Regions from separate parts of the Priestia sp. JV24 genome, predicted to be linked through region 3. Evidence: predicted binding sites of a transcription regulator. Region 3 holds the regulator's gene; each other region holds the start of a gene.
The links. Region 3 encodes LexA, which represses DNA repair genes until DNA is damaged. Its sites were predicted from a motif close to CGAACATATGTTCG; they were not measured.
Positions count from the first base shown of each region.

Region 1: a site for LexA is predicted at 2,708-2,721, ahead of uvrB (excinuclease ABC subunit UvrB). Genes of this name have one in related genera too.
Region 2: a site for LexA is predicted at 4,577-4,590, ahead of OK414_RS09550 (Y-family DNA polymerase). Genes of this name have one in related genera too.

Region 1 covers NZ_JAPCIN010000024.1:146,760-158,086, forward strand. Annotated here, with positions in the region: gene uvrA (excinuclease ABC subunit UvrA) at 1-653, opposite strand, end outside; gene uvrB (excinuclease ABC subunit UvrB) at 660-2,639, opposite strand; gene OK414_RS26430 (sigma-54 interaction domain-containing protein) at 2,976-4,637, shown strand; gene pruA (L-glutamate gamma-semialdehyde dehydrogenase) at 4,704-6,275, opposite strand; gene OK414_RS26440 (proline dehydrogenase) at 6,303-7,217, opposite strand; gene OK414_RS26445 (DUF2198 family protein) at 7,535-7,759, opposite strand; gene OK414_RS26450 (PDZ domain-containing protein) at 7,786-8,976, opposite strand; gene OK414_RS26455 (S41 family peptidase) at 9,139-10,578, opposite strand; gene OK414_RS26460 (murein hydrolase activator EnvC family protein) at 10,752-11,327, opposite strand, start outside.
Region 2 covers NZ_JAPCIN010000015.1:37,913-49,239, forward strand. Annotated here, with positions in the region: gene OK414_RS09525 (aspartyl-phosphate phosphatase Spo0E family protein) at 36-212, shown strand; gene OK414_RS09530 (DinB family protein) at 721-1,191, opposite strand; gene OK414_RS09535 (hypothetical protein) at 1,652-2,209, shown strand; gene brnQ (branched-chain amino acid transport system II carrier protein) at 2,339-3,691, opposite strand; gene OK414_RS09545 (hypothetical protein) at 4,238-4,480, opposite strand; gene OK414_RS09550 (Y-family DNA polymerase) at 4,635-5,900, shown strand; gene OK414_RS09555 (YolD-like family protein) at 5,915-6,247, shown strand; gene OK414_RS09560 (hypothetical protein) at 6,536-6,811, shown strand; gene OK414_RS09565 (hypothetical protein) at 7,061-7,444, shown strand; gene ppsA (phosphoenolpyruvate synthase) at 7,791-10,397, shown strand; gene ybaK (Cys-tRNA(Pro) deacylase) at 10,598-11,080, shown strand; gene OK414_RS09580 (DUF5316 family protein) at 11,259-11,327, shown strand, end outside.
Region 3 covers NZ_JAPCIN010000023.1:18,328-29,654, forward strand. Annotated here, with positions in the region: gene tkt (transketolase) at 1-298, opposite strand, end outside; gene OK414_RS21385 (DUF896 domain-containing protein) at 466-696, opposite strand; gene OK414_RS21390 (recombinase family protein) at 766-1,434, opposite strand; gene yneA (cell division suppressor protein YneA) at 1,488-1,817, opposite strand; gene lexA (transcriptional repressor LexA) at 1,964-2,581, shown strand; gene OK414_RS21405 (hypothetical protein) at 2,795-4,240, shown strand; gene OK414_RS21410 (glycosyltransferase family 39 protein) at 4,457-5,962, shown strand; gene OK414_RS21415 (GtrA family protein) at 5,983-6,375, shown strand; gene OK414_RS21420 (glycosyltransferase family 2 protein) at 6,372-7,349, shown strand; gene OK414_RS21425 (cation diffusion facilitator family transporter) at 7,388-8,365, opposite strand; gene OK414_RS21430 (APC family permease) at 8,475-10,301, opposite strand; cyclic di-AMP (ydaO/yuaA leader) riboswitch at 10,464-10,606, opposite strand; gene OK414_RS21435 (N-acetylmuramoyl-L-alanine amidase) at 10,798-11,327, opposite strand, start outside.

The DNA of each region.
Region 1 (11,327 bases), on a different contig from region 3:
CGAGCGGCTACACCTTCTTTTACAACAACGCGATCAATCACTACTTCAATGGAGTGCTTTTTGTTTTTTTCCAGTTCAATTTCTTCTGTTATTTCACGCATTTCTCCGTCTACTCGAATGCGAACGTACCCTTCCTTTTTAATATCTTCTAACACTTTTACGTGGGTGCCTTTTCGGCCAGATACCACAGGTGCCAGTACTTGAAGCTTTGTGCGTTCAGGGTACTCTAAAATTCTATCTACCATTTGCTCAATCGTTTGAGATGTAATTTCGATTCCATGATTAGGACAAATCGGCTTTCCTACACGAGCAAACAAAAGGCGCAAATAGTCATAGATTTCCGTCACAGTTCCGACGGTTGAACGAGGGTTTCTGCTCGTTGTTTTTTGGTCGATTGAAATAGCAGGCGACAATCCTTCGATTGAATCTACATCCGGCTTATCCATTTGACCTAAAAACTGTCTTGCATATGCCGAAAGCGACTCGACATAACGTCTTTGTCCTTCTGCATAGATTGTATCGAATGCCAAAGAAGATTTACCAGAACCTGATAACCCTGTTAATACCACTAATTTGTCTCGTGGGATTTCAATATCGATATTTTGCAAATTGTGGGCTCGTGCACCTTTTACCACGATTTTTTCCATCGCCATGTTTTATCACCCTTCCGCTTTTAATTCTAGAATCAAGTCACGAAGCTCAGCTGCGCGTTCAAAGTTAAGCGCTTTGGCTGCTTCTTTCATTTCTTGTTCCATTTCTTCTACGAGCTTTGCTTTTTCTTTTTTGTTGAGCTTATCAAATGCCGGTGCTTCTTCATACGTTTCTGTATCTTCTGCTACTACTGTTGCACGAATTGAGCCTCGAACTTCTTTTTGAATCGTTGTCGGTGTAATACCATGCTCTTCATTGTAAGCTTCTTGAATACTTCTACGACGCTTGGTCTCATTGATAGCAATGTCCATGGAGTTTGTGATGCGATCTGCATACATAATGACATGTCCATTAGCATTTCGTGCAGCACGTCCGATGGTTTGAATAAGCGATCGTTCTGAACGTAAGAATCCTTCTTTGTCGGCATCTAATATGGTTACTAACGAAACCTCCGGAATATCTAAACCTTCACGAAGTAAGTTAATTCCTACAAGCACATCATATTTTCCAAGCCGCAGCTCTCGGATAATTTCAATACGCTCGAGCGTCTTCACCTCAGAGTGAAGATATTGAACTTTAATGCCAATTTCTTTTAAGTAGTTCGTTAAATCCTCAGACATTTTCTTTGTTAACGTCGTAACGAGCACTCGTTCATTTCGCTTAATCCGATCATGAATTTCTCCAATTAAATCATCAATCTGTCCTTCAATTGGTCGAACTTCAATATTTGGATCCAATAATCCCGTTGGACGGATAATTTGTTCAATCACATCAGGTGCCTTCTCAAGTTCGTAAGGACCTGGTGTTGCAGAAACATGAACAATTTGGTTAATATGCTGTTCAAATTCATCAAATTTAAGCGGGCGGTTATCTAATGCGGACGGCAAGCGGAAACCATGGTCTACTAACACTTGTTTACGTGCTTGGTCTCCATTGTACATTCCTCTAACTTGAGGAATCGTAACGTGTGATTCATCCACAACAAGAAGGAAATCTTCAGGGAAGAAGTCCAGCAGTGTATAAGGTGTAGAACCAGCGGGACGAAGCGTTAAATGACGAGAGTAGTTCTCGATTCCCGAACAAAAGCCCATTTCTCTCATCATTTCTAGGTCGTAGCGCGTGCGCTGCTCCAAGCGCTGCGCTTCTAAAAGCTTGCCTGCTTCTTTTAGCTTCTCTAGCTGTTCTTCTAGTTCTTTTTCAATATTTTGAATGGCAACACGCATTTTTTCTTCTCTCGTGACAAAGTGAGATGCCGGGAAGATAGCTACATGTTCACGATCACCAATGATTTCTCCTGTTAGAGCGTCAACTTCTCGAATGCGGTCAATTTCATCACCGAAAAACTCGACGCGAATACAGTGTTCATCTCGAGATACAGGGAAAATCTCCACAACATCACCGCGAACGCGAAACGTTCCGCGTTTAAAGTCAATATCATTTCTTTCGTACTGTACATCTACTAGCGTACGAAGCAGCTGATTACGCTCTTTCTCCATTCCTACTCGAAGAGATACGACCATTTCTTTGTATTCTTCCGGAGACCCTAAGCCATAAATACAGGATACGCTGGCAATAATAATGACATCTTTTCGTTCAAAAAGAGAAGAAGTTGCCGAGTGACGAAGTTTATCAATTTCATCATTAATGCTTGCATCTTTTTCAATAAATGTATCTGTTTGAGGTACATAGGCTTCAGGCTGATAGTAATCATAGTAACTGACAAAGTATTCGACTGCATTATTAGGAAAAAACTCTTTAAACTCACTGTACAATTGACCAGCAAGCGTTTTGTTATGAGCCATAATTAATGTCGGCTTATTTATTTCCTTAATAACATTAGACATGGTGAAGGTTTTTCCCGTTCCTGTAGCACCTAATAAAACTTGATGCTGCTTACCTTCTTTAATTCCTTTCACAATCTTTTCAATTGCCTTTGGCTGATCACCTTGCGGTTGATATGGGGATACTAATTCAAACTGATCTTTCAAATGAAGGCCTCCGTTTCCATTTTCTTGTTTTATCTATTTTTTATTACGATATGTAAAAACCGAAAACACGAACTGATATTCGTATTTTATCACTTTATACTCATAAATGAAACTAATCAGTATTAATCTTATATAGTGTTTGTTTGTTTTTATTTTTTACCCTGTTACTTTATTACCCACTAAATTCTTATACTACCCTTTTCGAAGGAAATACAACTCTTTGGATGAAAGCAATAAAAGAAAGTAAGCTGCATGATTGTTTGAAAAAAATAGGCTTTTGCGCCAATTTCTAAATTATGATACAGTATAAAAAATATGTACTGAGAGGGGTTTAGTATGGCAAGCGTTGATCAAGTTCTTATAAATAACTCCTTTATAACAGTTGAAGAATCAACTTCTTTAGCTAAAGTGACATCTGAACTTTCCAACTACGACTTCGTTGTAGTCACAGCAAGTACCTTTTATGTAATACAAAAAGATGAACGATACCTTTTAACAGGTCATGACGAGGCATCGTCCATAAAAAAAGTAATAGCGGATACAAATTGGCCTTCATCTTCTACTTCTACGTTAGCCAATTTACAAGCCAACACAAACTGGAACAGACCAGTCCTCATTCAAGCAGAAAACCAAGAAACCACAATAGGACTTGTAACACCTTCACAGTGGATTACACATTTGCAGAGCCAAAATGAGATATTAGCTTCCTATTTTGATACATTGGCAGAAACCATTAATGATGCAGTGACAGCGGTCGATAATGAAGGAAATGTAATCTTGTGGAATACTGCTGCGGAACATACGTATAAGATTCAGAGAGATGATATTATGGGGAGAAAAATCGGAGAGCATTTCAAAGATGAATCCATCATTCTACATACGATTCTAAATGAAGGGCGTCCTGTGCGCGGAACGTATCATCGTCCTAATGAACAAACTCACGTGCTCATCAATGCATCTCCTATTATAAGAAATAACCGAGTCATAGGTGGAGTCGCAACCGAACATGACATTACCAATATTGTACGATTAAATGAAGAAATTGATGTGTCTCTTCTCATTCCAAAAGATAATCCATTTTCTTCTTTCGCGGGTATCAGTCCTGAAATTAAGCAAGCCGTTGACATTGCCAAAAAAGTGGCATCTACAGATATGCCTATTTTATTAACAGGAGAACCTGGTTCTGGGAAAGAAATGCTGGCTCAGGCCATTCACTACGGCGGATCCAAACATAAAGAACCTTTTTTATCTTTAAACTGCGCGACTATTCCATCGGGACTCTTGGAAATTGAGCTCTTTGGTCATCAAAAAGATGTCTTTTCAGAAGATCCAACAACCATTGCAGGAAAACTCGAGCAGGCTCATAACGGGACGCTATTTATTGAAGAAATTGATAAAATGCCTCTCGAAATTCAAGTTAAGTTTCTCCGTTACTTGGAAGAACGATCCTTTTATCACGTTGGAGGCACGGAAGAAATTCAAGTTCAAACCCGAATTGTAGCCTCTACCACGACGCCTTTGGAAGAGTTGCTAAAAGCCGGTGAATTCCATGAAAACCTTTACTATTTGCTGACCGTCATTAATATTATCATTCCGCCGCTTCGAGACCATAAAGAAGACATTGAAGCATTAACTCAGCAATTTGTACAGGAATTTAGTAAAAAGTATAAAAAGAAGGCTCCTTTCATCAGCTCTGAAGTTCTCGAAGCCTTTATGCAATACGATTGGCCAGGCAATATTCGCGAGCTGAGAAATACGATTGAACGAATGACTTTTCTAAGTGATCAGTCGTTGATTACCCTTACGCACCTTCCTGACAACCTGAAGGATGCAAGTTCTTTCACAGAAGTTCAAAAAGAAGAAGATTCTCTCCAAGAAGCTAGGCTAATAGAAGAGACTCTTCAAAAAACCTATGGAAACAAAAGTGCAGCAGCGGATCTGCTTGGCATTTCACGCGGCACCCTTTACAACAAAATCAAAGAATATGGATTAAACTAATCAAAAAATTCGACACGAAGCCAAAGATGCTTCGTGTCGAATTTTTTGATTTCCTATAGACTGAACTTATTTCTGTTTTCTCGCTGTCATCTTCCCTTGTGTAAATAATAGAAGATAATCATACCCTCCGGCTTTCGAGTCCGTTCCGGACATATTAAAACCGCCAAAAGGATGAACACCAACTAATGCTCCTGTACATTTTTTGTTAATATATAAGTTACCGCAGTGCATGGTAGCTAACGCCCTTTGAATTCTCTCTTCGGTTTCAGAGAAAAAGGCTCCCGTTAAACCGTAATCAGTTTCATTGTAAATCTCAATGGCTTCTTCCCAGTTAGCTGCTTTTGTCAACGCAAGGACCGGTCCAAAAATCTCTTCTTGCATAATTCGTGCTTTTGAATCCACATCTTTGAATACTGTAGGTTCTACATAATAGCCATTTCCGGGAGCTTTAGCTCCCCCGGCAATAAGCTTTCCTTCTTCTTTGCCAATTTCAATGTAGGCCAATACTTTTTCATACGCTTTTTGATCAATAACAGGTCCCATAGAAGGGTTGTCTTCAGGCAGTCCGACGGTTAATTCTTTTGTTAATGCGGCTACCTTTTGGGCAACCTCTTCATAAACAGATTCTACAATAATCGCTCGAGAGCCAGCGGAACACTTTTGGCCTTGAAATCCAAACGCAGATGCTACGATCGCTTGCGCTGCCGCGTCTAAGTCTGCCGTTTCATCTACTACAACGCCATCTTTTCCTCCCATTTCAGCAATGACGCGTTTCAGCCAAATTTGTCCAGACTGTACTTTTGAAGCACGTTCATAAATACGACATCCTACTTCTCTTGATCCCGTAAAAGAAATAAAACGAGTTTGAGGATGTTCGACTAAATATTCTCCAACTTCTATGCCATCTCCAGGGATAAAATTTAGAACACCAGACGGAAGACCGACTTCCTCCATTAATTGAACAAATTTCGCAGCAATAACCGGTGCAGAATCAGCTGGCTTTAAAATAACCGCATTTCCAGATACAATTCCAGCTACAGTCGTTCCAGCCATAATGGCAAGCGGAAAATTAAAAGGTGAAATGACTACTCCTACTCCTAAAGGAATATACGTCATCTCTGTTGTTTCACCTTCTACCGGCGTTAAAGGCCGATGCTCATTCGTTTCACTTAAACGAATCATTTCTCGCGCATAAAATTCCATAAAGTCAATAGCTTCCGCGGTATCCGCATCAGCTTCTGCCCAGTTTTTCCCCACTTCATAAACGAGCATGGCAGAAAATTCATACTTTCTTTTTCTCATCAGCTCTGCTGCTTTGAATAAATAATCAGCACGTTCAGCAGGCGGGACGTGCTTCCATGATTGAAATGCTGCTGATGCTTCTTGCATTGCCTGCTCAGCATAAGCTTTAGTGCCACGGCTTACTCTCCCAATCACTTCATCTACTTTTCCCGGGTTCGTAGAGACAATCACTTCTTCTGTTGAGATTTTATCCTTTCCAATCGTGAGAGGATATGTTTGTCCCAATTCTTTTTTCACTTTCATTAACGCCGCTTGCATCGCTTGTTTATTCTCTTCTAACGAAAAATCAGTAAACGGTTCATTTTTAAAAACTGAGATTTTTGTACTTACTGTCATTTCAACCAGTCCCCTTTAATTAGAAATTTATTTCGCGAAGTTTTTCAGCACGAACCATACGTTGGCGGGACGTTCGGCTAGGCGTCTCATGAAATACCCAAACCAATCAATGCCGTAAGGAACATAAACCCTGACTTTATATCCTTCTTTTACTAGACGGTCCTGCAGCTCTACGCAAATTCCATAAAGCATTTGGAACTCAAATTGGTCATTTGAAATACTATTTTCTCTTACTAATCGTTTTGTGTACTGAATCATTTCTTCATCATGACTTGCTACAGCTGTATAGTGACCATTTAATAAATGCATTTTAATGATTTTTTTATAGTTTTCATCTACGTCTTTCTTTTCTGGAAATGATACTTCTGGTGATTCTTTATAAGCTCCTTTTACTAGACGTAAATTAGCTTGATATTGATGTAAGTCATTCATATCTTGTTCTGTACGATAAAGATACGCTTGAATCACAATTCCAACATTATCAAATTCTTTGCGTAATTCTTTATACATATCAAGGGAGATTTGGCAGTGCAAGTAGTCTTCCATATCAATTCGAACAAAAATATTATTCATTCTGGCCGTGTGTAGAATTCTGCGCATATTTTCCATACAAAGCTCTTTGCTAATATCCAATCCTAAAGAAGTCATCTTTAATGATAAATTTGATTGAACGCCCGATTCTGCAATGGCTTCTAGTGTCTGAATGCACATGGCAGTAGACAACCTGGCTTCCTCTTCTGTAAAAACAAATTCTCCTAAATGATCAAGTGTAACAACTTTTCCATTATTGTTAAGCTCCTTAGATGTTTGAATTGCTGATTCGGTTGAGTCTCCAGCAACAAAACGAGCTGCCCCCATCCTCAATCCATACTTTTTAGCTAATTTGTTCATTGAATGATTTTTGCCAAGCGACTGAAACATCGTTCTCATTAATACTTCCATCAATCCTAAACCTCCTTTTATTTTTTAAAATTAAAAAAATAAACTAAATTTTCAGATTAATAATTTTATTTTTCTATACCCTCCTCACATTTCTGTACACTTATTTAAATAAATTTATACATAAGTGTTTAAAATATTTTACAAATAAACATATTTGTCTAATTAATTTGATTATACTCGCTCATTAAATGAACCGAAACAATATTGTTATAAGTTCTAACTCACTTTTTTACACACAAAAGCTCTCCACGTTGTGCAGAGAGCTTTTGTGTACAGTTTAATAATAAGCGATTAACTTATCATCAAACCAACAATCTTTATTTTCCAGCTGCTAGCATGCTTTTTGCATATATAAAACCGATGGCTGCTGAAAGTAAATCTATTAAAATAATAAGCGGATAATCTGCGTACCCTTTATATACAGAAACAGCTATCAACAAAAGCGTCAGCGCTGTGGCAACATATAAGTTATATGTTACTCTAGCAAACAGAACAAGCAATATGGCGGGTAGAAAAACTGCGGCAATCGTTTTGACTTCCACAAACATTTCTCCTTTTTATCCGTCTTTTAACCAGCTTGTGAATCACGTTTTGTATAATTGTGTACAAACAAAATACCTAGTTCATGATGTTCGTTGTCATACAATGCTCGCTGAGTAAAGCGAACTTCTCCATTTTCGTCAATAACTTCTAGCTTACAAAAAGCACGGTTATTAACTTGTAATGCTTCATAAAATTTATGGACTTCAGATACAGCGATTCCATTTACCTTAATAATCACTTCTCCTACTTTCAAACCCATTTTCTCTGCCGGAGAATGAGGGATGATTCCTAACACAACCAAACCTTGTGTACGCTTAGTAAATAGTGCGGGCGCTTTTTCATCGCTCCGACGCTGCTGCAAACGAATCCACTCTCTTCCTATGATCGCTAGAATAACAACAGCTACAGCGGCAAGAGGATAAAAAATGGCAGCAATCGTAATGACCGTTAATCCCACGCCTAATGCTAATACACGCTTACCGGTAAATTCAATAGATTTAAACGGCACCATACTTTGAATTCGCTGATAAAAACCGATAGCAAAAGGAACAAAAAACAGGCTAAATGACGTTCCGTCAATAGATAACACAGGCCACCATGGAAACACAGACGTAATGGCGCTGCCTGGAATTAAGACAAAAAGCGGGACAACCCATAATTTTTGAGAGTAATGAGCTCCAATTTCCTGCCCTCTTTTACTTTTCACAATGGCTGGAGACGTACCTTTTGCTCCAAATTTCCAAATTAAATATCCTTCTGCTAATACAAGCAGAGACATTAAAATAGTCAGAGAAGGTAAATCTGCGTTATGAGCTTGCACAGACCACGTTTGAATAAATCCTTCACCGAAACCAGATGCCGGAATAACCAAGGTTGCAAGCACAGCCAGTCCTACGGTGTAAGAAGGAGAAAGCCATTTAAACGTCCAAGGGCCGCTTATGATAAAAGTTAAAACAGCTACAAGTACAATCATTCCTATAGATACATAGACACCTAGCAACACGGTAACAACGGATAAAATCAACCCAATAATGATACCTGGAAAAAATAAATATTTTGCTTCTAAAATAAAATCAAACACGCGAACATGAAAATTCTGACGCTCTCTCTTGACGCGAGAAAGACCTACAAAAAACGAGACGAGCAGAAATAAATAAGTTAACGGATGTAAAAACAAACGTCCGATACCTTTTAAAAGCTCTAATGCAAAATCCATTTTTTCACCACCTGTATTTTTCACATTTTTATTACAACATTTACGATTGATTGTTATGTATCATAGGCTTCTTTATTTTATCAAAATGCATCACTAACCGACAATGTTGTTTTTACTAAAAAAGTTCCGTGCTTTGGAAAAGCACGGAACTTTTTCTACTTCTTATTGACTAGCTAGCTTTAAAGCCGTTTGAAGCTGACGATCTTCATCTTTTGATTTAATTTTTTCTAGAAGTTTTGTTTGTAAAAGCGCTGCTGTATCTTCATCGATTTCACCTGTAGCTTTTTGCTTATTGGCTTTTTGGAATGCAGTTACAGCTGTTTCTGTCTCTTTACTAAAGTATCCGTCTGTACGTCCAGGTTCAAAGCCAAGGCCTTTTAGCATCACTTGAGCATTCTTCACTTGGTCACCTGTCATATCACGTGTTAATGGCTTTTTATCAACTTGAATTGGATTTGCATAATAATAATCCGGCTGCTTGACTTCTACTGTTGGCTTTATACCTTTTTCGTTAATCCAGTTTCCATCAGGCGTTAGCCATTTATAGAACGTTAATTTTAAATTACTGCCGTCTTCCATTGGAACAGCTTGTTGAACGGTTCCTTTTCCATAGGATTTTTCACCGACTAGCTTGTATCCTCCTGCTTCTTTTAATGCCCCGGCAAGAATTTCAGAAGCGGATGCACTCCCTCCATCAATCAAGGCCACAATTGGATAATCCTTTTGCTTTTTCATTGAAGAAACCACTTTTTGACGTTCACCGTTACGATCTTCAATTTGGATATATGGCTTTTTATTCGTTACTAATTTATCAAGCATTTTTTCAACGCTCGTTAAATAGCCACCAGGATTTCCCCGAACGTCTAGAACTAAGCCATCGATATTTTTATTTTCAAGTTTTTTCAACTGTTTCGTAAATTCGTCTCCCGTTGATTCAGAGAATGACGTAATTTCCATGTAGCCAATTTTTTTATTGTTTACATTTTTAACAGAAGAATAGACGGTTTCAATTGGAATCTCATCTCTTACAACTTTTACTTTCATCGTTTCTTTCACGCCCGGTCGTTGAACATCTAATGTCACGGTAGAGCCTTTTTTACCGCGAATTTTTAATACTGCTTCATTCAATTCCAGACCCGCGATACTTTTACCATCGATCTTTAAAATCTGATCATTTGGTTTTAATCCTGCTTTTTCCGCAGGAGATTGTTTAAACGGAGCTACGATTGTTACTTTTCCATCTACCATGCTTACTTCAGCGCCAATTCCCTCAAACGATGAATCAAGAGACTGCGTGAATTGCTGTGCCGTTTTCTTATCCATGTAAGATGAGTGAGGGTCTCCTAAGGTTTGTACCATCCCTTGGATTGCGCCATCTAATAATTTTTTGTCATCTACATCTTTGTAATATTTTGAAGATATCAGTTCATAAGCTTGCTTGATTTTGTCTAGCTCTTCCTTTTCCACTTTACTATCATTTGAAGAAGTTGTAAGGGGGGTACTGACCGTTCCAGCATTTGCATACTGAATGCCAAAATATGTACCAGCTGCTCCAACAACTAAGGAGAGTGCCATTAATAGTGCAACGATTTTCCGATTCAAGTTCTTTCATCCTCCTCAACCTTAAGCCATCTCTTCTTATTATAATAGATACAACCAAAACTATGTAATAAAAAGGATGCATGTGTTATTTGTAGCAAAAGGCACCACACAAATCAAGTGCGATGCCTTTTTGTTAAACTATATGTTGAGCTTGTACCACGTATGCTAGGAACTTAAAATTTAATATAACTTTCAGGGTTTACAGCGGAACTTTTACCTTTCCAATCGCCTTTATGCAATTCAAAATGCAGGTGAGCACCAAACGAACGTCCTGTGTTCCCTATATAACCTAATTGTTGACCTTTATTGATAGATTGACCGCTTGAGACGCTGTAGCTCTCTAAATGAGCATAAACTGTAACCCACGTCTGACCTTCTACATTGTGACGAATAAATACGGCATTACCAAAAGAAGAAGAGTGATATGCTCTAATTACCTTTCCGCTTGCTGCGGCTACAACTGGCACACTTTCTCCTCGCTTTCCAATATCAATACCATAGTGTCCTCTTCCAAACGTTTCTCGATACCCAAAATGAGATGTTACCGGGCCCTTTGCTGGCCTCATAAACGACCCGCTTGTAACAGGGGGTGCCTCCTCCGTTGCCCCGGCTTTTTCAATTTCTTGCTGTTGAGCTTGTACTGCATTTTTTTGATCAGCTAAAATAGAAGCTTGCTCTTCTAATCCAACGGCTTCTTCATTAAATTCTTTTTCCTGATCTTTGAGCGTTTGCATGAGCTGATTCTTTTC
Region 2 (11,327 bases), on a different contig from region 3:
ATATTAACATTTTTAGTAAATAGGTGGTAGAGAAATTGCAGGGGTATAAAGGTGTTTTACAACAAACTTTACTTATAGAGATAGAAAAAGAGAGGGAGAAGATGATTCAAGTAGCACGAGAAGAAGGTATAACAAGTGATCGCACACTTCAAGTGAGCCGATCCATTGATCAATTGTTGAATGAATTACAGAAGGTAAGCTTAACGAAGTAAGTATTCATCTCTTTATAAATAAGAAACGATCGCTTTCTCTCAGCATTGGCCTAGCAAGAGAAAGCGATAGCTTTTTAGTAAGTGGTGATTAACTTACTAATCGACTTGTAAATTATAAATAATTTGGATAATAAAGTAAAGATGTTTTTAAATTTTTATTTATATATTAAAAGCTATCTCGACATTAACAAACGAGATAGCTTTTTAGTAGGAATGCTAATTATAAAGTACCAAAATATAACCGCATGTACACAATAGCACATTTTTGCTATAAGGACTAATGGTTAGGTACACTGCCATATGTATAAAAGGTAGGTTTTTTATACATTATCCTCTCAACTGATAAACAGAAAAAATCAGTTATACCAAAGACGTATAAGAAACTGTATATCCAATAAAAAAAACTTCCAAGAACCCTTATTTATAAGGGTTCTTTCGCTTGCTTGGTTCCTTGAAGAGTGATTATGATAACTAAGATTGTATATGATATTTATAGCGTTTGCTTGTTTTAACCCCATATTCTAGGGCGATCAACCCCCATGATCCTTAGATATTGTAAGAGTTGTCCAGCATGTACGGATTCATGATAGCCTATCCGCATCAACATATCACCTAGGGAACGAACGTAGCCCACATCTGAACGGTCTATTTGAATAGTTGTTAAATCTTCTTCAGAAAAAGTACTAATCATTTCTAAAAATTGTTGGTGGTATGATTTTGCAAATTCTAATTCATCTTTTACAGAATGTAATGGTCTCTTTTCGAAAGGAGAATTAAATTCCCTTAGACTACCTGAATTTTTAATAGCTAAGTGGTAGTAATATTCTGATTCTAAAACATGACGGATCATTTCTAAACATAGCATAGCCCCTTTATCCGGATTCCAATCGAGTTTATCTTCAGGAATTGCTTCCCAAACCTTTATACTTCTTCTCCTAATCTCTTTTAAATTTATTAATATTATATCTGTTACATTCATCTGTGCTCCCCCTTTTATCAATATTTTGCATAATTTCTCTAAAATAAAAATGTGAATTTCTAGCTAAACTTATTTCGAGTACTTCTGGTTCTTATAAAATCAATTATGATAACTAGAACTATTCTATTAGGAATAATAAACGGTTATAAAAATTAATTAAATACTATTTGTTTCGCGCTTATTTTACATTTAATGTTAAAAATGATCATTTTTAACTAAAATTAAATTTAGTGATTTTAGCATTTTATTACATTTTAAATATTTATTATATTTATGGTATAGGGGATTTAGAGTAACCAGCTATAACATTTGACAAAAAAACTGTTATTTCATCTGGATTTTACACATGGGTACTAACACCGGTTCGCTTGTTCAACCATATTACCAAAATGTAAATAATAAGGGAGTGAAGGACTTGCAAGTAAAACGTTGCTTTTCCGCATTGTGTTTTCTTTTTGTTATGGTGGGATTTATAGCAGTGCCCGCGAACGGGGCGTATGCAGAAAAAGAGTATACAATTAAAACATTTGATTATGTAACTGTCGATGGAAAAGATGTAGATTCTCAGGTCAAAATGAATAGCATTTCCAACAAAGATATACAAGTAACCATGGTTCTACCTAAACAGAATAAAGAAGGCGCTTGGTTGGCATATGGGTTTACGAGCCGGGAGGCTTTGAACGCATTTATTGAGAAAGATAAACAGAGACTTCAAAACAAAGTCACCATGATGGGCAGTGGTGCTTGTTGTACGGATTTCTACGAGTCTAAAAATAAAGGAGGCCAGTACATTTATTGGAGAGACGGTTTTAAAAACTTGCCTTCCAGCTGGAACGACAGAATTTCGTCTTTAAGCACGGCATCACCTTCTTCAAGCTATTCAACGACTCTCTGGGAGCATACTTCATCTCAAGGGTATGGCAAAGGAGTCTCTTTTAGACACTCTGATTGGTATGGTAAAACTGCCAATATGGCTTCAGATTGGGATAACAAAGCTTCGGCAATTGAAATAAAATAAACAAGAGATTATGAGCGAATAAGTAAAGATTTCTTAAAACCACTATTCTCTCACTTATTTAGAAAAAGCGAGGGAATAGTGGTTTTTTATGGACTTTGTCTCAATCTGAGCAAAGGTTTCTTTTAGAATTTATTTATTTAACCTTGTTGATTTAGAAGTAAATTTCTCTTTATTTTTAAACAAGTTAACTCCATAACCTGCAAGACCTCCAATAATTGCAGGGAATATCCAACCCAATCCAATATGGTAAAGAGGAAGATAGTAAGTAAATAATTGGTCAATACCAGGGATGTGTAAGCCAAAATCATTTAATCCATCTACCAGGCTTACAACAAACGTTAAGAATAGGCTACCTTGGTATACCTCAGCACATCCTTTAAATAAAGAATGAAGGAATGTCAAAAAGATTAGCACAATTGCTAATGGATAGAGAACTGTTAAAACAGGTACTGAAAAAGAAATTAATTGATTTAATCCGACATTTGCGATTATTGCGCTAAATATGGATAGGCTAATCGCAATTTTCTTATAAGAAATAGATGGTAATAATTTATGGAAATAAGAAGAGCATGCAGTAATAAGTCCTACGCTAGTTGTCAGACAAGCTACTGTAATCATTAAGCCTAGCAGTACGCCTCCGTATTCTCCAAAATAATAATTAGATACTTTTGCTAAGACCGCACCTCCGTTATCTAAATGCCCAAGCTTTTCTACACTTGAAGCACCCATATATGAAAGGGCAGAATAGATAGTTGCAAGAATAATAGCAGCAATTCCCGTAGCTTTTAGGCAAACAGTTATAATTTGCTTCTTTGTTTTAGCGCCTTTTTCTTTAATTGCATTGATAATAATGATTCCGAAAACGAAAGATGCAAGAGTATCCATTGTTAGGTATCCTTCTTGGAATCCATTAAAAAAAGAGTTTGTTACATATTTTTCTGTAGGTGCTTGAAATTTTCCAATAGGATGAATAAAAGCTACTAGAACTAGAATTCCAATGAATGTTAATTTAATTGGCGTTAAGAATTTTCCGACAATATCGACAATTTTCGCCGGATTGAGAGAAAAAAAGCATGTAATACTGAAAAATATAATAGTAAATATGAGTAAAGCTATAGAACTAGAGCCTTCAGAAATGAAAGGTTTAAGTCCAATTTCAAAAGAGACATTACCTGTTCGTGGGATAGCAAATAAAGGTCCAATAGCTAGATAAAGAACAGTTGTAAATACTAAACCAAAGATAGGATGTACGCGACTTGCTAATGATTGTAAATCTTCCTTTCCGGAGAATCCAAAAGCTAGTACACCAAGTAAAGGCAAGCCTACTCCAGTAACTAAAAAACCCGCATTTGCTGACCAGATATTTGCTCCCGCTAACTGACCGAGCATGGCAGGGAATATTAAATTTCCAGCTCCAAAAAATAATGCAAATAACATTAAACCAATGATTACTATAAAAGAAAACGGTACTTTGTTTGACACGGTGAAACCCCCATTAATAATATTCTTCATAAAAAATTAAATTTTCAGACAACTTAAACTGCAAATAACTTATCTTTTTTGTATTATAAACAGTCAAATTACATATTTCAATATAAAAAATAAACTTTTTTGATAAAATTTAAAAAATTATCAATTTTCCGTTCATTATGCATTGTTAAAATAAAAATAATATTAAAAACCAAAATCTTTATTCAAATCGCGTACATTAAGTAGTTTAATATGGTTATTATCTTTTGAGAAGACCATAAATAATATTCAAAACGCGTATATTATTCTGTTAACTAATGAGATTTAATTACATGCAAGAAAGTTTATAAATATAGTACTACGAAACTTATAAAGCTTTTGAAAATGGGCTAAACATCCAAAAGTAAAATCAATTATTTAATATCTATAAAATACATAATAAATTTTATAGATACTGAAAAGACCTTATTAACATATTAATTAAGGTCTTTTTATCATTATTTCTTATTCCGATTAAAGCCAACGATGTATATTACTTTCAAAGCACTTGATTTGACCTTATCTTTTTCTTTTGAATCCAAAACTCACTATATAAGCTATTGCTAATGAGATAAAAGCAGCAATACTAGACTTTATGTAAGAAATCTCTAAAGCCCAAAGGCCGTATTTGTCTGCATTTAAACGATACATAGACCACCACTGTCCATTTTCACCTTTAAAAAATGAGAAGATAATCCATAAAAGAACTAAAAACAAAAACCATGAAAAAAAGATAATATAGTTAGTCATTTTCTTATTCATTTGCTATCTCCTTTATCTTCCAAATTTACTCGTGATATTCTTGTCTTCTATTATATTAACAATAATCGGGAAAACTTTAGAGTTTTTATTGAACAAAGAACGTTTGTTCGTATATAATAGAGAACAAACGTTCTTTATTTGAGGAGTTATTCCAATGGATTATGAATATCTACCAAACAGGGTCATTATTTGTATTGATATGAAAGCATTCTTTGCTTCGGTTTCATGCGTGATACGTAGGCTAGATCCATTAAAAACAAGGTTGGCAGTTGTAGGAGATACAAAGCGGTCGGGATCAGTTGTGTTAGCTGCCACACCCTTATTAAAGAAAGAAGGGATCAAAACAGGCAGCCGTCTTTTCGACATTCCTAGAAGGAAAGATATCCATGTCGTAAATCCATCCATGGAAAGGTATGTCAAGGCTTCGAACTATGTTTCTAGTTTGGTATTACAGTATGTGGCTCCTGAGGATTTTCATGCGTATAGCATTGATGAGTTGTTTATTGATGCCACAGCTTCTTTGCATTTATTCGCTCGCACACCAAAAGAATTAGCCCGTAAAATCATTAACGAGATTTATCGCAAAACACGGCTGACAGCTACTGCAGGCATAGGTCCCAATCTCTTACTGGCTAAGGTGAGCTTAGATCATGAGGCCAAGAATAGCACAACAGGGGTAGCTTATTGGCGATACGAAGATATTCCTTTCAAATTATGGTCGATTCACCCAATGAAGGATTTCTGGGGAATCTCGTCCGCTACGGAAAGACGCTTAAATCGTTTAGGTATTCACTCCATAAAAGAACTCGCTCTTTCTTCTGTAGAGATGATACGTAAAGAATTTGGTGTCTTAGGAGAGGAAATCCACCAACATGCAAATGGAATTGATTTTAGTCGCATTTCTGACGTGTATATTCCGAGCTCTCGATCATTCGGGAAGAGTCAAATTCTGTTTCGAGACTATACAAATCGAAAAGAAGTAGAATTGCTGCTATTAGAACTATTAGACGATGTGTGCTTTCGTTTACGTATGCATCAAGTCGTGGCACAAACTATTCATTTATCCATTGGCTACAGCAAACAAACAGGTGGCGGCTTCTCAAGACAAAAGAAGATGGGGCGGGCCTCGAGTCTAAGTCAAGATATCTTTCCTTATTGTTTAACCATCCTACACACATTTGATAGCGGAATGCCCATTCGATCGATTGGAATTTCTTTATCGAACACTAGTATTCAAGAAGAAGAGCAAATGAGCTTATTTGAAGATATTGACCAGCGTGAAAGAACCTATGCGCTTGCTAAAACAATTGATGAAATTCGTATGCGTTATGGGAAGAATAGCGTTCTGCGAGCTTCAAGCCATCTCGAGCATTCAACAGCTCGTTATCGAAACGGCCTTTTAGGAGGTCATAAAGCATAAAGGAGGAAGATGACATGCAAAACAGAGGAATGAAAAAATGGCGACCGTTTGCCACTATGCCCGAGCAATACAGAGGATTACAGGAAATGATAAAAAAACAAGCAGAGGTACCTCAACCTTTTTTAACAGAAGATCAAATGGAACAGATTAATTTCATCTTGGTTGAAGCCTTACATACAAATAAACAAGTCTACCTTACATATTACAAGAAAGGTCAATGCATAACAGAGACAGGATTCATTCAGTTTATTGACTCCCAAGGGAAACTAATTGTCTTCATTGATGATGCATTTGAGTTAAAGAATAAAATGAGATTAAACGTACTTATCGATGTTCGGTTCGTATAGGTTAGATGCATGAAGGCAGTAAATTATAAACGATTATTAGAAGCCAGCTTTCTCTTTGAGCGTACCCAACTATGCTGTTACTTTATTGAGAAGAAATCAAATTCATAAGCGTTCTTTCTTAACAAACATAAGATTTACGTATTAGTGTTTTTATGAAAAATTAGGCCTAAACTTTTACTAATCATTAATTTATAACAAAGGGGAAAAACCGTTTTTTCTTTTATTGGAGCATACAGGAAATATAATGCATGCATAATCTAAAATTAGTTTTTTAGGGGAGAAACAACAATGAGTTCTACATACAACCACGAAAATGTTACCTCCTTCATCTGTTATAGCTCGCCTAATGAAGGGGATCGACTTGGCACTGATTTTGATAAAGAGGGTTATATTGATTTAGAATTGTTACAATCCGTTGTTCCTTCAAAAGAAGCTGTCTTTTATTTCTGCGGATCGATTCCGTTTATGGAAGCTATTCTTAAAGCATTACATAGATGGGATATACCAAACGAACGTATTCATTACGAGGTATTTAGCCCTGTAGCCATTTTAGGAGAAAAATAAAGAAGTAATTGTTACCAGTAAACGGAAAATGTTCGATTAAAACACACGTCCTGTTTAAATAAATATGCTGTAAAAAAGCACTCATAAGCGTGCTTTTTTACTTTGCCCTAAGGAATGATTCTACAAACGATCATGATACATATAAGTATTTCTACACTCTCTGCGTACAAAAAACTGGAAAAAATTCTCTTCGGTAATTTATAATAATAGAGAACTATGTCGAATCCTAAATATTGGAGAGATTACTATATGAGAAGACTACTTCCTTTTATAATTTTTACCATTTACTGCATTCCATATGTTTATTTATCTATGCGAAAAGATTTTGAGGATGATTCAAAGGTAAGCTATATAATCATGGCCATAGTTACACTAGCACTGTCTTATCTAAGTGGGCTTATTAGAGCGGATTTATCACTTATTTTAGGGAATATAATTTCTTTTAGTACTTCATATTTTTATAACGCATTAAGGCTTCCGGATTCTAAATGGGAGAAATATTTTTCGCCCTTTAATTCTGTCGAACAAGTAGTACTGATAAGCCTTGCGGCGCTTGTGCTGCAGGTGATTATTTATACACTTGCTAGAAAACGAGCGAAGAGATACATTCGTAATACTATGGTTTCGGAATAATTCAAAAAAAGAGAGTTAATCATCTAATGAACTAGACTCTTCAGGTGACCAAATGAAAGAAGGGTTAAAATGAGGAGAGATGTTGAAATTTTATTCTCTAAAAAGAAAGTGTTAAATGAGGAAGAATAACAAATCCTTCAAAGTTGTACTTACCTGCTTTAAAAAGGATACGAATCAATTAGATAAGTTAGTTATACAACTTTTAAATATGTAACCGCAAACAAAAAGGTATGTATTTCTCTTCCTACTTTAATTATACCACATAAAAAAACGCCGATATAGACTGTTTATTCTAATTTACTGCTGGTAAAATCAATAAAACATTACCGGTTAGGAGAGATGTTGAATGAACTCTTTAGTTCTTAGCTTTCAAGAAATAAAAAATACACAGCTTTCACTTGTTGGAGGAAAAGCCTTAAATTTAGGCGCATTATCAAAAATTCAAGGAATACAAGTACCGGAAGGATTTTGTGTGACAGCGGCCGGGTATCAAAAAGCCCTTGAACAAAATGAAACGTTTCAAGCATTACTGAACCAGCTGACGATGCTAAAAGCTGATGACCGAGATCAAATTGGTGAAATTAGCGAAAAAATTCGCCAAATCATTCTGGAAATAAAAATTCCTTCTGACGTTGTAAAAGCAGTTATTCATTCTCTCTCTCAGTTTGGGGAAGAGCATGCTTATGCAGTTCGTTCAAGTGCGACTGCTGAAGATTTGCCACATGCTTCTTTTGCTGGTCAGCATGACACCTATTTAAACATTAGAGGCAAAGAAGCCATCCTTGAGCACATTAGCAAATGCTGGGCTTCCCTGTTTACAAATCGCGCGGTAACCTACCGTATTAAAAATGGATTTGACCATAGTCAAGTGCACGTATCGGTCATTGTTCAACGAATGGTTTTCCCGCAGGCTTCAGGTATTTTATTTACCGCTGACCCAATTACTTCTAACCGAAAGCTGTTATCAATCGATGCAGGCTTTGGACTTGGAGAAGCGCTAGTGTCAGGTTTGGTCTCTGCCGATTGCTATAAAGTAAAAGAAGGAAAAATCGTCGATAAAAAAATAGCAGCTAAAAAGGTAGCTAGTTACGGATTAAAAGAAGGCGGGACAGAAACGAAGGAAGTTCATTTCGATCTACAAAAAACGCAAGCGCTCACTGACTTTCAAATTTTACAGCTAGAACGCGTTGGAAGACAGCTTGAAGCTTATTTTGATTGTCCTCAGGATATCGAGTGGTGCTTGGCTGATGATACATTTTATATTGTCCAAAGTCGTCCAATCACTACTTTATATCCAATTCCTGAAGCACATGATCAGGAAAATCGCGTTTATATATCTGTTGGACATCAACAAATGATGACCGATGCCATGAAACCACTCGGATTGTCTTTTTTTCTGTTAACAACTAATGCACCGATGCGTACAGCCGGTGGAAGGCTGTTTGTTGATGTCACCCCTATGCTGGCGTCACCTGACAGCAGAAAAATGATGTTAGGTGCGATGGGACAACATGATCCGCTCATGAAAGACGCACTTACAAGCATAATAGAGCGAGGAGACTTTATAAAACCTTTACCAAATGATCAAAGTTCCGGTAAAAGCAATAAAAGCGTGCCGCCTATGAAGCCTAAGGCACAAATCGAAAACGACTCGACGATCGTTTCTGACTTGATCAAGAAGAATCAAGCATCAATAGAAGAGCTAAAGCAAACCATCCAAACGAAATCTGGGTCAGAGTTAGTCGATTTTATTTCAAAAGATATCGGGACATTAAAGAAGATTTTATTTGATCCACAAAGTACAGCTGTGTTTATGGCCGCTATGGATGCTTCATCATGGATCAATGAAAAAATGGAGACGTGGCTAGGTGAAAAAAACGCAGCAGACGTGATTTCTCAATCTGTACCAAACAATATTACATCAGAAATGGGTCTGGCGCTATTGGATGTAGCAGATGTAATTCGTCCTTATCCAGAAGTCATCCATTATTTACAACACGTAAAAGATGATAACTTTTTGGAGAACCTGGTGGAGTTTGAAGGCGGAGAGAAAACTCGAGATGCTATCTATGATTATCTCAGCAAATACGGAATGCGATGTCCCGGCGAAATCGATATTACGAAAACTCGCTGGAGCGAAAAGCCGGCTGCACTTATTCCTGTAATTCTTGGTAATATTAAAAACTTTGAGGCTAACGCTAGCAAGCAAAAATTTGAAAAAGGCCTGCAGGAAGCCTTGGAAAAAGAGCAAGAGCTATTAAACCGCTTGAAGCAATTGCCGGATGGTGAACAAAAAGCAAAAGAAACAAAAGAAAAGATTAATCTCATCCGAAATTTTATCGGTTATCGTGAATATCCCAAATATGGCATGATTAATCGTTATTTTGTTTATAAGCAGGCTCTGCTGAAAGAAGCCGCTCAGCTTGTAAAAGCCGGTGTTATTTCTGAAACAGAAGATATATACTATCTGACGTTTGAAGAACTTCAAGAAGTCGTGCGCACACATAAAATGAATGATCAAATCATCATCAAACGAAAAGAAGAGTACAAATTATATGAAAAGCTAACGCCGCCGCGTGTAATCACGTCTCATGGCGAAATTGTTACAGGTGTTTACAAACGAGAAAATCTTCCGTCCCAAGCAATTGTAGGTTTACCGGTTTCTTCAGGAGTGATAGAAGGGCGAGCGCGCGTCATTTTAAACATGGAAAATGCTAATCTATCAGATGGAGATATATTAGTCACTTCCTTTACTGACCCTAGCTGGACCCCGTTATTCGTAGGGATAAAAGGGCTTGTTACGGAAGTTGGCGGACTGATGACTCACGGCGCAGTCATTGCACGTGAATACGGATTGCCAGCGGTTGTTGGAGTAGAGAATGCTACTCGGCTGATAAAAGACGGACAGCGAATTCGTGTACATGGAACAGAAGGGTATATTGAAATATTGTAAAAGCTAAAGATGCTTGCGCTGTTTTTCTTCTTTATTAATAGATGAAAATTTGTGTAGATTCCTATACGTATCTTCAGTCAATACCAAAAGGTAGGCCATTATAACGGCCTGCCTTTCTCAAAATAACCCTTACTAACCTACCTATCCTAATATATGGAGATATGAAAACAAAACGTGTTATGATAGTATCGGTGATAATTATGGGTAAAAAAGCAGATAAGACGAATGTCATGCGAATTTTAGATCAGAAAAAAATTGAGTACAACTATTATTCTTATGACACTAAAAAGCTGAGTGGGGTACAGGTAGCTACTTCGCTGGGAGTGGACCTTGCTAAAGTCTTTAAGACACTGGTGACCGTAGGGAAATCAAAAGAACATTATGTCTTCATGGTACCGGTTGAAAAGGAGCTTGATTTAAAGAAAGCGGCAAAAGCAGCTGGTGAAAAGTCTTTGGAAATGATTCCTCAAAGAGAGCTGTTGCCTCTTACAGGATATGTTCACGGCGGGTGTTCTCCTATCGGAATGAAAAAGCAGTTCACAACCTTCATTGACTCTACAGCAGAAGACTGCGAAACGATTTACTTTTCAGGCGGGCGTGTAGGTCACCAGATACAGTTAACATTAAGTGACTTATCAAAAGTAATTCGTATATGTCCGGCAGATATCACAAAAGAGAGTTAAAATGTATTTCCCTTGAGCGAAACGCTTTTAGACATAAGCGTTTCGCTTTTTTTAAATGGCTTTAATTGCTGTCTTTTTATCGGTTGGGATAACAGAAATAAAAGTAAAAATATAGAAAAAATGATATTATATAGTTAATGTGTGGAAACTTTATAAAAAGGCTAGGAGGAAAGCAAAAATGATTAAATCAATTATTGGAGGATTCATCTTATCTTTTATTCTTTTATTAGGATGTACAATAGCAAAC
Region 3 (11,327 bases):
GTGTTTTACTTCCCCATTGACGGAAGTTTTTAAGGTCTTCAATTGATAAGTCATATCCAGCTAAATGAAGCAAGCTGTATAATAGTGCCGATCCGTGTCCTGCTGATAATACAAAGCGGTCACGGTTGAACCAGTTTGGATTCTTTGGATTGATGTTCATAAATTTTGTCCACAATGTATATGCCATTGGAGCAGCTCCCATTGGCATACCTGGGTGACCTGAATTTGCTTTTTCAATCGCATCGATTGATAAAGTACGAATTGTTGCAATCGAAAGATCTTCAATACGTTGTGTCATACTCTTCATTCCTTTCAAAACTATGTACATATGTTATCATACTAATGATTTGCTTATTTGTACAATACTTGAACCAAAAAATTTTCCACTTTTACAGTTTTTGTGTGCCTTATTAAAAATATACAAAAAACTAGAGGGAACATTCCCTCTAGTTTTACTAGAACGTCTTAGTGAAGACGCTTCTTTTTACTCTCTTTTAACTTCTTAGGCGTAACATCTTTACCTTCTTCGTCCACAACTTTAATCGTATGAAGGTGATTTGTCATAGATTGTCGGAAAACTTTTAAATATTCCTGACGTAGCTCTTGCTGTTCTTTCGCTTCAGATTCTGTCAGACCTTCAGCCTTTGCCTTTTTTGAAAGAGCATTAATACGAGCAAGTTTATCTTTTGATAGCATATAAAACCTATCTCCTTATAATCAATAATTAAAATTACCGAACCGTTCCGGCAACATGTAGTCATCTTACTAAATCTCTTTCGTTTTATCAAGAGATTGAGCACTCTCTTGGTATTCTTGATAGCGGCGATGTACCGTCGCTTTTGAAATATTATAGCCAAAACCTTTTAGCGTAACTGAGATTTCAGCAAAGGTTAAGCCGTTATGACGAAGGCGGACAATTTCTTCAATTGGCGCTTCTTTTTTTTCTCTTCCCGAGTTAACTCCTTGATTTTTTAAATTTTGCTGCGGACGATAACCGTTTTCTACAGCTCTTTTCATTCCTCTTTTAATTTTAGCATTATGTAATTTCCGCTGATGCTCTTCCACTAAGCTAATAATATCTAACACCATTGAATCAGATTCTGAAAGCTGAAGCTGGCCTTGATGACTAATCGTATAGATGGTAGCATTTTCTTTATGAAAAGCATGAAGCAGCGCAATTCGGGCATTTCCTCTGCCTAATCGTGTTTCATCTTGAATAAGCAACACAGATATTTTTTCTTCTTTCATTGTATGAAGAACATCCAAAATACCCTCTCTGTCTACTTCATATCCGCTTGCTTTTTCCATTACGACTTTTTTTACGTCTAGATGGTGAAGATCAGCAAGCTTTTTTAATTCTTCTTGCTGGCGCTGTAAAGATGTTTCTTGGGTTTTTTTATCCGTACTGACACGGCAATAAATAATGGCATCCACTTTTATCACGACCTTTTCGGCTTCTAACAATATTCAGGAACGACCGTTACACACTACTGTTCAATTGCCACTTGATTATGTAACTCTTTTTTTAAAACAGGAATATATAATTTATCTCCAGGAGATAAAGACTGGACAGTGTCTGAGTTTAAGTCATTGACGTCTTCAACCCATTTGACAAATTCATTGGTGGTCAAATGATGGTGATTATGATACTTGTTGGACAATTCCCAAAGCGTATCTCCTTTTGTGATAGTAACCGTTGAATATTTGTCTAAATCTACTTTATCCGCTCCTAAAACCAGCGTCAATACATATGTAAGTGCAGCGATAACTGCAAAAAAAATAGCGTAATGTTTCATAGAATGTAAGAATTGTTGCATATTATGATCCCCCTATCAGAATATATGTTCTTATTTTAGTGAGAACATTTGTTTCTGTCAATGGAATTCTTCGAACTTATGTTTGTATATTGACACATCACGTGGTATAATTCACCTAAAGAATAGCTAAAATTGAGGTGAAAAATATGAAGCTATCAAAACGTCAACAAGACATACTAGATTTTATTAAGCATGAAGTAAAATTAAAAGGTTATCCGCCTTCTGTTCGTGAGATTGGGGAAGCGGTAGGATTAGCCTCTAGCTCCACTGTACACGGACATTTAGCTCGTTTAGAAAGCAAAGGGTTAATTCGCAGAGATCCGACAAAACCAAGAGCAATCGAAGTTCTTCAACTAGACGAAGTAAACATCCCTAAAAGCAATGTCATTAATGTTCCTGTTATCGGTAAAGTAACAGCGGGTCTGCCTATAACAGCCGTTGAAAATGTGGAAGAATATTTCCCTCTTCCAGATAAATTCGTTTCTCCAGATGATCATGTATTTATGCTTGAAATTATGGGAGAAAGTATGATTGAAGCAGGTATTCTAGATGGCGATATGGTAATCGTACGTCAGCAGCAAACAGCTAATAATGGAGATATTGTGGTCGCTATGACCGAAGACAACGAAGCAACGGTAAAACGTTTCTTTAAAGAAGAAAATTTCGTTCGTTTACAGCCTGAAAATTCAACGATGGCGCCTATTATTCTTCGCCACGTAACGATTTTAGGAAAAGTAACTGGTGTATATCGCACGATTCACTAATCAGACACTGTATGTAAAACCAACTAATCATGATGTTAGTTGGTTTTTTTACGTTTGTTTTCTAAAAAAATTGGCATATTATAAATGATACGTTGAATCATCGCAGGCAGGTAGAACGGTTTTTGTAAATCTTGTTTTACCTTTTTTACTTTCTACCTGCATTTCCTCGACTCTTACAAGGAAATACAACCGACTATAAGAAGGATGTAGTTTATGACCAATACACCAAGGAAAACAGAACCATTTCAAACCATTGTACCTACCAAAGCAATGAACATGTTTCTTTTTCCTTTTTCCTTTGACCGAAAAAATAAAGAGCAGCTTGTTCATGCACTAGAAGCAAATTTGTTTGAGTTTTTTTCCATTCAAAACAAACATGTAGAAAAAGAATACTACGGAGAACAGTATTACGTATCTCATGATAGCTTGGATCAATATTTTCTTCCTTACATTGAATGTATTCTATTCCCTGATTCCTGCGAAAAAGAAGGCTTGCTTCGATTTTCAAAAAAAATAGACCATACCGTTACGCTACAAACTTCCTCCACCACCGTGTCTAGCAACGTGCTGTCTGTGGATGTTTTTTTATGTCCTTTTGAAATTGGCGTCATGACCATTCGCACTGAGATGAGTCATAATCATTACACCTATGATGACATTTTAGAATTCATGAATCATTTTCGTGTATTAGAACCGAAGCTTGCTGAAGAGCATGGATCCACCATTACCTATGAACATCATCGCTATAGCAAAGTACAGGATTATATTTTTTCACAGCTTGCGCCATTTTTGAACGAACACATCAAAAAAGAAGCCACGCGTGAACAGCATGTAGGGAGCCTTCCTTATTTTATCGATGAACGGATGTTTGTATTAAGTTATGTAACGGTAAATCAAGAGCAAGAGATTAACTCCACAACTTTATTTCGTACTGGGCAGCTAAATAGCTATACGCCTGACGGGAAACCGTTTATCTCTGCACACAACCACGAGTATATTAAAACGTATAATACCAAACACGTGTACTCCAGATGGGCTCCTGAAACCTATTACGTTATAACAGACCATGTGTTTTCGTGTATTTCTAAATCGACAGACTCTAAAACGGATCAGCTTTTGATGAATCATCTATTTGGCCAGCATTACTATAATTTATTTTTGCATTTTTTCTATAAAATCGTGTTGCTAAAACTATCTTATGAGTATTCTCAGCTCACGTTTCATAAAAATTCAGAGGGCATTGAGCGACTAATCCGCTCTATTACCGTATTTTCAGGTAAATATTTATTTTTAGAAATTAGCTCTCGCACAGAAGGTCAAGAGTTTTCTGAGCTCTTTAAAAAAATCTTCCACATCAATTCTCTTTATCAAGAAGTCAAAGAAACCCTTGGTACTTTGTATCAAAATCAAGAGAAAATCGCGGCCAAGCGTCACAATTACTTATTATTAATTTTAACGATTTATACCGTTCTTTCCGGTATTTACGGAATGAATTTAGTTATTAGCAAGCTAAAGGGAAACATCAATTGGGATAGTATGAAGCAGTTTTCTATCTTTGAATATATCGCTTTAATAGTAGCTCTATCAGGAATTCTGATCAGCATTAGTCTCGGAGTGAGCTCCCTATGGAATTTATTAAAAGATCGATTTAAAACATAAAAGCTGTTCGCATACTTATGGATGCAAACAGCTTTTTCTATTACGAAATCTTTTTCCTACTCCGCTTACTCTTTTATCAAACGTTATGCCGCTGTTACAATTTCAGAACAATCTAACATTATACTCTATAAGAAAAATATATACAAAATAATAAAATATGGTATCATAGGGTAGGAATTTTGTACCTTATCTATGAAATAATTTGCAGGAGGTAATATGCTTAACTCATTTTTATCCAAAAGCCTGATCTTTTTATGCGTCATTATTCTTACCTGGTCTCTATGGGGCAGTTATAGTGCGATGACAAATTCATTGGAATTAAAAGGCTTGGCTTTAAGTAATTCATTTATTATTGAAGGAATATTTATCACTTTCCTTGTCATTTTTCTAATAGCTATTGCAAGTAGATACATGAACAAAACTGTTTTTTTTATTTCACTGATTGTTTTGACCTTAGGTATTCGATTAGCATGGATGCTTTCTGTTCAAACGCCTGTAAAATCTGACTTTCTTGTCATGTTAGATGCCGCGCGTAATATAGCAAAAGGAAATTATGAATTTAATCAAAGCGTTTATTTTACTACATGGGTATATCAGCTAGGCTTTTCATTCTATGAATCTGTTATTATTCGCTGTTTTGGAGATAACATTTTTATATTAAAATTGTTAAATATTTTTTATTCCACTGGAACCGTTATTTTTATTTATTTAATTGGCGCTAAAGTATTTAACGAACTTGCTGGGAGAATGGCAGCTTTTCTGTATGCGTTCTACATTCCGAACATTCTCTATAGCTCAGTGTTGACTAATCAGCATTTAGCTACTTTTTTATTTTATGCAGCTTTTTACCTTATTATAAAAAGATTTGCTCATAACAAGTTTAGCTGGCTTTATATTGGCCTTTTATTGTCGTTAGGAAATTTAATGCGCCCTCTAGGACCCATTATTATCGTTGCTGTTTTCATTTATTTCATCTTGCAAATTCTTCGACCTTACATTAAAACGAAGGATGCTGCTGAGTTAAAAGCTTGGCGAAAGAAAATAGGAAAAAATCTCGTAGGCATACTGGCTACTTTTTTTATTGCAAATGCGCTGATCAACTATTCTTTTGTAGCTAGCGGTATTTCTAAATATCCTTTAAGTAACAGAGATCCTTTATGGAAATTCGTCATTGGCTTTAATTACGAAACAAGCGGTTCCTATTCTTCAGAGGATGCTAGTCGTTTTATGGGTATGCCAATTGGGGAAAAACGAGCTGAAGCAGAAAAAGAGGTAATTAAAGAGCGGGTAGCAGACAAAGAGCAACTTTTAGATCTCTTTCACATTAAATTCCTAAATATGTGGGGAGGAACGGATGCATCTACATTTTGGAGCATTTCATTAACTCCTCAAGAAGATGTGCCTTTCAATAAAGAGAAATTAATTAGTGCTGCTCAAAGTTATGAAAGAATCATTTATGTTTCAACTACTATTCTTTCCATTATTGGCCTTATATGTTTATTCCTGAGGAAGCAGGATAAATATCCGTATACACTGTTTTTATTACTAATCATAGGATACGTTCTTATTCACTTGCTTATTGAAATTCAAACTCGCTATCGATTCTTTATTTTTCCAAGCTTTATGCTGCTTGAAGGGTTTGGTATTTCAGTGATTCTATCTTATTTAATAGTACGATTTACTAAAAATAAAACTCAGATAAAATGTGAAGAGATAAATTAAATGGAAAGGATTATGCAACCGTGATAAAATTCCTGAAATTCGGATTTGTAGGTATAATGAATACCCTGCTCACCATTATCAGTTACTTAGTACTCATTCATTTTGATATGAATTATATATTGGCTAACGTACTATCTTATTTCATTGGCGTCATAAACAGCTACTATTGGAACAAATCGTGGGTGTTTCAAGCAACTGTACATAAATGGATGTTAGCTCAATTTTTCATCGTAAACCTTATTACCTTAGCAATTAATACATCTTGCTTATTCCTTCTTGTACACTATACACCTGCTAATCCAATAATTGGACAACTGTTGTCTACTTGTATAGGAATGTTTATCAATTTTTTCCTCAATAAAATATGGACGTTTAAGCACACAAACAATCACTCGATAGGAGGTAAAGCATGAAAGAACTAATTTCAATCGTGGTACCTATGTATTTTGAAGAAGAAGTAGCTAATGAATGCTACAATCGCCTGCTTTCCGTCATGCATAAAAACCACATTAACTATGAATTCATTTTCGTCAATGACGGCAGCACAGACCGAACAATTGAAATCTTGAAGGACGTAGCTGCTATGGATTCTAATGTAAAAGTTATTGATTTTGCTCGTAATTTTGGGCACCAAACTGCCGTAACAGCAGGCATTGATTATGCTCAAGGGGATGCTATCGTTATTATTGATGCAGACTTACAAGATCCACCTGAAATGATTCCTGAATTAATTGCTAAATGGCAGCAAGGCTATGAAATTGTATACGCAAAGCGCAAGAAACGAAGCGGAGAGACCTTTTTTAAATTAGCCACAGCTAAGTATTTTTATCGCTTTTTAAATTATATGTCCGATATTGAAATCCCGAAAGATACAGGAGATTTTCGTATTATCGACCGAAAAGTAGCGGATGTATTCAAAAAAATGACTGAACGCAATCGTTTTGTACGAGGAATGATGTCTTGGATTGGCTTCAGGCAAACATATGTAGAATATGAGCGCGATGAACGTTTTGCTGGTGAAACAAAATATCCTTTAAAAAAGATGATCAAGTTTGCTTCAGATGGAATTATTGGGTTTTCAACGAAGCCTTTGCGTTTAGTAATGGTTATTGGCTTATTATCGGTTTTTGTATCACTTTTAGTTTTAAGTTATTCGATTATTGTTTGGCTGATAGGTAAAAACATTCAGCCTGGCTGGACTTCTATTATGGTAGCTATCACCTTCTTTAGCGGTATTCAGCTACTTGGTTTAGGTCTAGTCGGACAATACATCGCAAGAATTTACGATGAAAGTAAAAATAGACCTATTTACGTTGTACGTGAAACCATTAACTTCTCGAAAGCTTCAACAGATTCTCCGAACGTACGTGAAAAAGTATATAGCTAAAAAAACAAGGAAGAAAACAGTTGTTTTCTTCCTTGCTTTTATTCTTTTTGAAGCTGTAAATCACTTGGCGCCCAGTCCGGAATTCCATCATCTTCATCAAATTCAATAATGACATCCGTTACTCCTTTTTCCTGTAAAATACGATTTTCCAGACGATCTTTAATGTCATCAGCTTCTGCCACTGTTAAAGAAGGATCAATTTCTACTTTTAATTCAACGTGAAGCTCTTCTCCTTCTTTCATCACCATTAATGTTTGAATATCACGCACTTGTACATCTTGCATGACAATCGCGCCAATTTTTATTTCCATTTCTTTATCTGCTTCACCAAGCGCTCCAGCAGCATTATCTAAAAATACTCGTCCTACCACAAAAAACATCATAAGCCCAATTAAAATAGAAGCAATTCCTTCAGCTTGGTGAAAAGGTGTAAACCGTGAAATGAAAACGGCTATTAACGCCAATACGCCTCCTCCAGTAGCTACCAGATCTTCCATAAAGACCAGCTTGGTTGCTGGCTTTGCTTTCCTTAAATGAACAAAGCTTTGGGTAAAAACATTGACCTCTGCAGTATTCATTCCGACATCGTGCAAAATTTCTTTCATTGCCTTAAATAGGACAAACATCTCAAGTAACACCGAGATGCCAAGTACTGCAATATTTAAAATAAAGCCTGAAGACTTCGTGGGATGAAGAATATGGTGATATCCTTCTTTAATCGTTTCAAACGCCATAATCCCTACTACAAGAACCGCTCCTAATAGAACAAGATTAACCAATCGGCCGAAACCGTTTGGAAATCGTTTGGTAGGGGCTTTTTTACTTAATGCCGAACCTATAAAGACAAAAAACTGATTAGCTGCATCGCCTAAGCTGTGCATCGTTTCAGCAAACATTGCTACATTCCCTGTTAAAGCGAAGGCAATACCTTTAATGATAGAGATAATGGTATTAACTACAGCGGCCATGATGGCTGATTTATTTCCCTTTCGCAACAATTTAATTAATTCACTCATACAATCCCTCCGTTTGCGCCTTTGATGAGATTCGATTACGGTTAGTGTATGTGAATTTAAAAATTAAAAACCTCCAACATACAAGTTGGAGGTTTTTAGTCATGTTTCATTATTTTTTAAAACGGTACGGTACAGTTGTAACAATTACATTTTTACGGTAAAGCAAATGTGCTTTTAACAACAGACTGGACTGGTTGTGAAGGATATTTTGCCAGCTTTTTTTCGTAATGAATTGCGGAATAACGACCGTAATAGCCATATTATTTTCCCGAGCTTTTTCCTCAGCCATATCGATGAATCGAAACAGCGGCCGCACTAAGCTGCGGTATTGAGAATGAAACGTAACAATACGAATATCAGGCTGCCACTTCTCCCACTTCTCTTCCATTCTCTTTTCGCTTTCTCGATCAAAGGCCACATGCACTGCAATAACGGTATCGCCAATCGTTCTTGCATAATTTAATGAATTTTCTACTACCTTTGTCATTCCTGCTACAGGAACAATGACCACACTTCCTTCAAGCTTTCCAATCTTTTCTCCTTGCTTAATGCGAAGCTGCTCTCCTACCGCTTCATAATGCGTATGAATTCGATGGAAAATATAGACAATAACCGGTAAGAAAATGAGCACGGACCATACTTGTGAAAACTTCGTTGTAAACAAAATAATTAGCACCGTTAAGGTAATGAGGGCACCAATTAAGTTAATGGTTAGCTTCCCTTGCCAGCCGGCCGGCTTTTCTCTAAGCCATTTGACAATCATGCCTGTTTGAGAAAGCGTAAATGGAATAAACACCCCGACTGCATAAAGAGGAATTAATTGTTCAGTCGCTCCTTTAAAAGCTACAATTAAGACAGTAGAAGCAATTCCAAGGGTCACAATTCCATTTGAATAGCCTAATCGATCGCCACGAATTTGAAACATTCTTGGCATGTATTTATCAGACGATAAGTTGACAGCCAGCAAAGGGAAAGCTGAAAAGCCCGTATTCGCCGCTAGCACTAGAATTAGAGCTGTTGTGCCTTGAATAAAATAATAAAATCCATTTCGTCCAAACACACTCGATGCAATTTGTGATACAACCGTTTCATCTGCTTTTGGAGAAATGCCAAGCCAATAAGCTAAAAACGTGATGCCAGAAAATAAAACGGCTAAAATACCGCCCATCAGCATTAATGTATGAACAGCATTTTTTGCACCTGGCTCTTTAAAGTTAGGCACTGCATTTGAAATAGCTTCTACACCTGTCAATGCGGAACAGCCTGATGAAAAAGCTTTTAATAATAAAAACAAACTAATACCTGGCACTACTGTACCTAGAGATGGATGCAGCTCAGGTGAAACTTGACCCGTCGCTATTTTAAATAAGCCTACCGCTATTAACAAAATAAGAGCAATAACAAATAAATAAACCGGATAAGCTAATACGGAAGCGGATTCTGTTACACCACGTAAATTTAAGACGGTAATAAAAATCACCAGCAAACACGCAATTACTACATTGTAATGATGCAGCGCGGGAAAAGCCGAAGTTAAAGCATCGGTTCCTGCTGAAACACTCACAGCAACTGTTAAAATATAATCCACCAACAATGATCCCCCAGCGATAAGCCCGGGATTTTCCCCTAAATTGGTTTTCGAAACAATATAAGCTCCTCCGCCTTGCGGATACGCATAAATAATTTGGCGATATGAAAGAATTAAAGCCGTCAGCAGAACCAATACCCCAAGCGCAATTGGAATCGAATACCAATAGGCAAGGACGCCGACTGTTGCAAGTACAATCAAAATTTGTTCTGTTCCATAAGCCACTGAAGATAAGGCATCTGATGATAAAATAGCCAGTGCTTTAAGCTTACTAAGTTTTTGGTCGCCTAACTCTTTTGTTTTAAGCGGCTTTCCAATCAATAATCTTTTGAGAACTGAATAGTTCACGTAATTTCCCTCCGATGATTGCTTAGCTACTATTTACTGTTCATTGCTAAGCTCCGTTACAAGTTCATAAATAAGTGATATTATCCCTAAAAAGTACCTTTTTATGTTAAAAAAGCGCACAAAAAAAACACTAAGGGTTCTCAGCGTTTTTACACAGCTTAAACCTCCTCTCCAAAACGCTTATGGGGTTAGCTGTCGGATTCGGGCTATGAGAGTAGCCCTACCTTTTAAAAAAAGGATTCACCCCAAGTGACAATGCACAAATTTGGGTCCCCCACTTCTGACGAATTAAGCGATAACAGGTCAATATAATTTTCGGTTAAAGGGTATGATCGATAACATGTTTCTTTCATAACTATCCTTTGTTCTTAGATAATATACTCCCGTACAAATGGTTTGTAAAGCATTATTTTACGCAAACCATAAAATAGTGCTTAAGGCACTTTTAACAGAAAAACAAAAGGTCTTCTGCCCGCGTACAGAAGACTTTTTTGCTTTAACTTTTTGCTTTTAAAACGGCTGCTAGCTTGTTTTTCGTTTGAGGACCATAAATGCCATCCACATCATAAGGAAGATACACAAGCTGAAAACGTCTGACTGCATCTTTCGTTTGAACTCCATATATTCCGTCTACTGACCCTACTTTAAAATTAACTGCGTTTAATGCTTTTTGAAGCTGTTTCACGGCTTCTCCAGAATCACCTTGTTTTAAAATTCCATTTGGAAGTGGATACTGTTCCGAAGGTGGAGTTGGTGACGGTGTTGGAGATGGGTTTGGTGAAGTTCCTGAAGGAATAACAATTGTTTTTCCAACCTGTAGGGTTAAAGGATCAGAAAGCCCTTTATTTGCTTCTTGCAGCGCTTGTACTGTTATTCCGTACTTCTGTGCAATACTGTACAGCGTATCTCCTTGCTTGATCGTATACGTTTTTGTACCTGGTTCAGAAGGTGATGGATTTGGTGTCGGTGTCGGTGTTGGAGATGGTGATGGATTTGGAACTGCACGCCGAGGTAAATTTAAATATA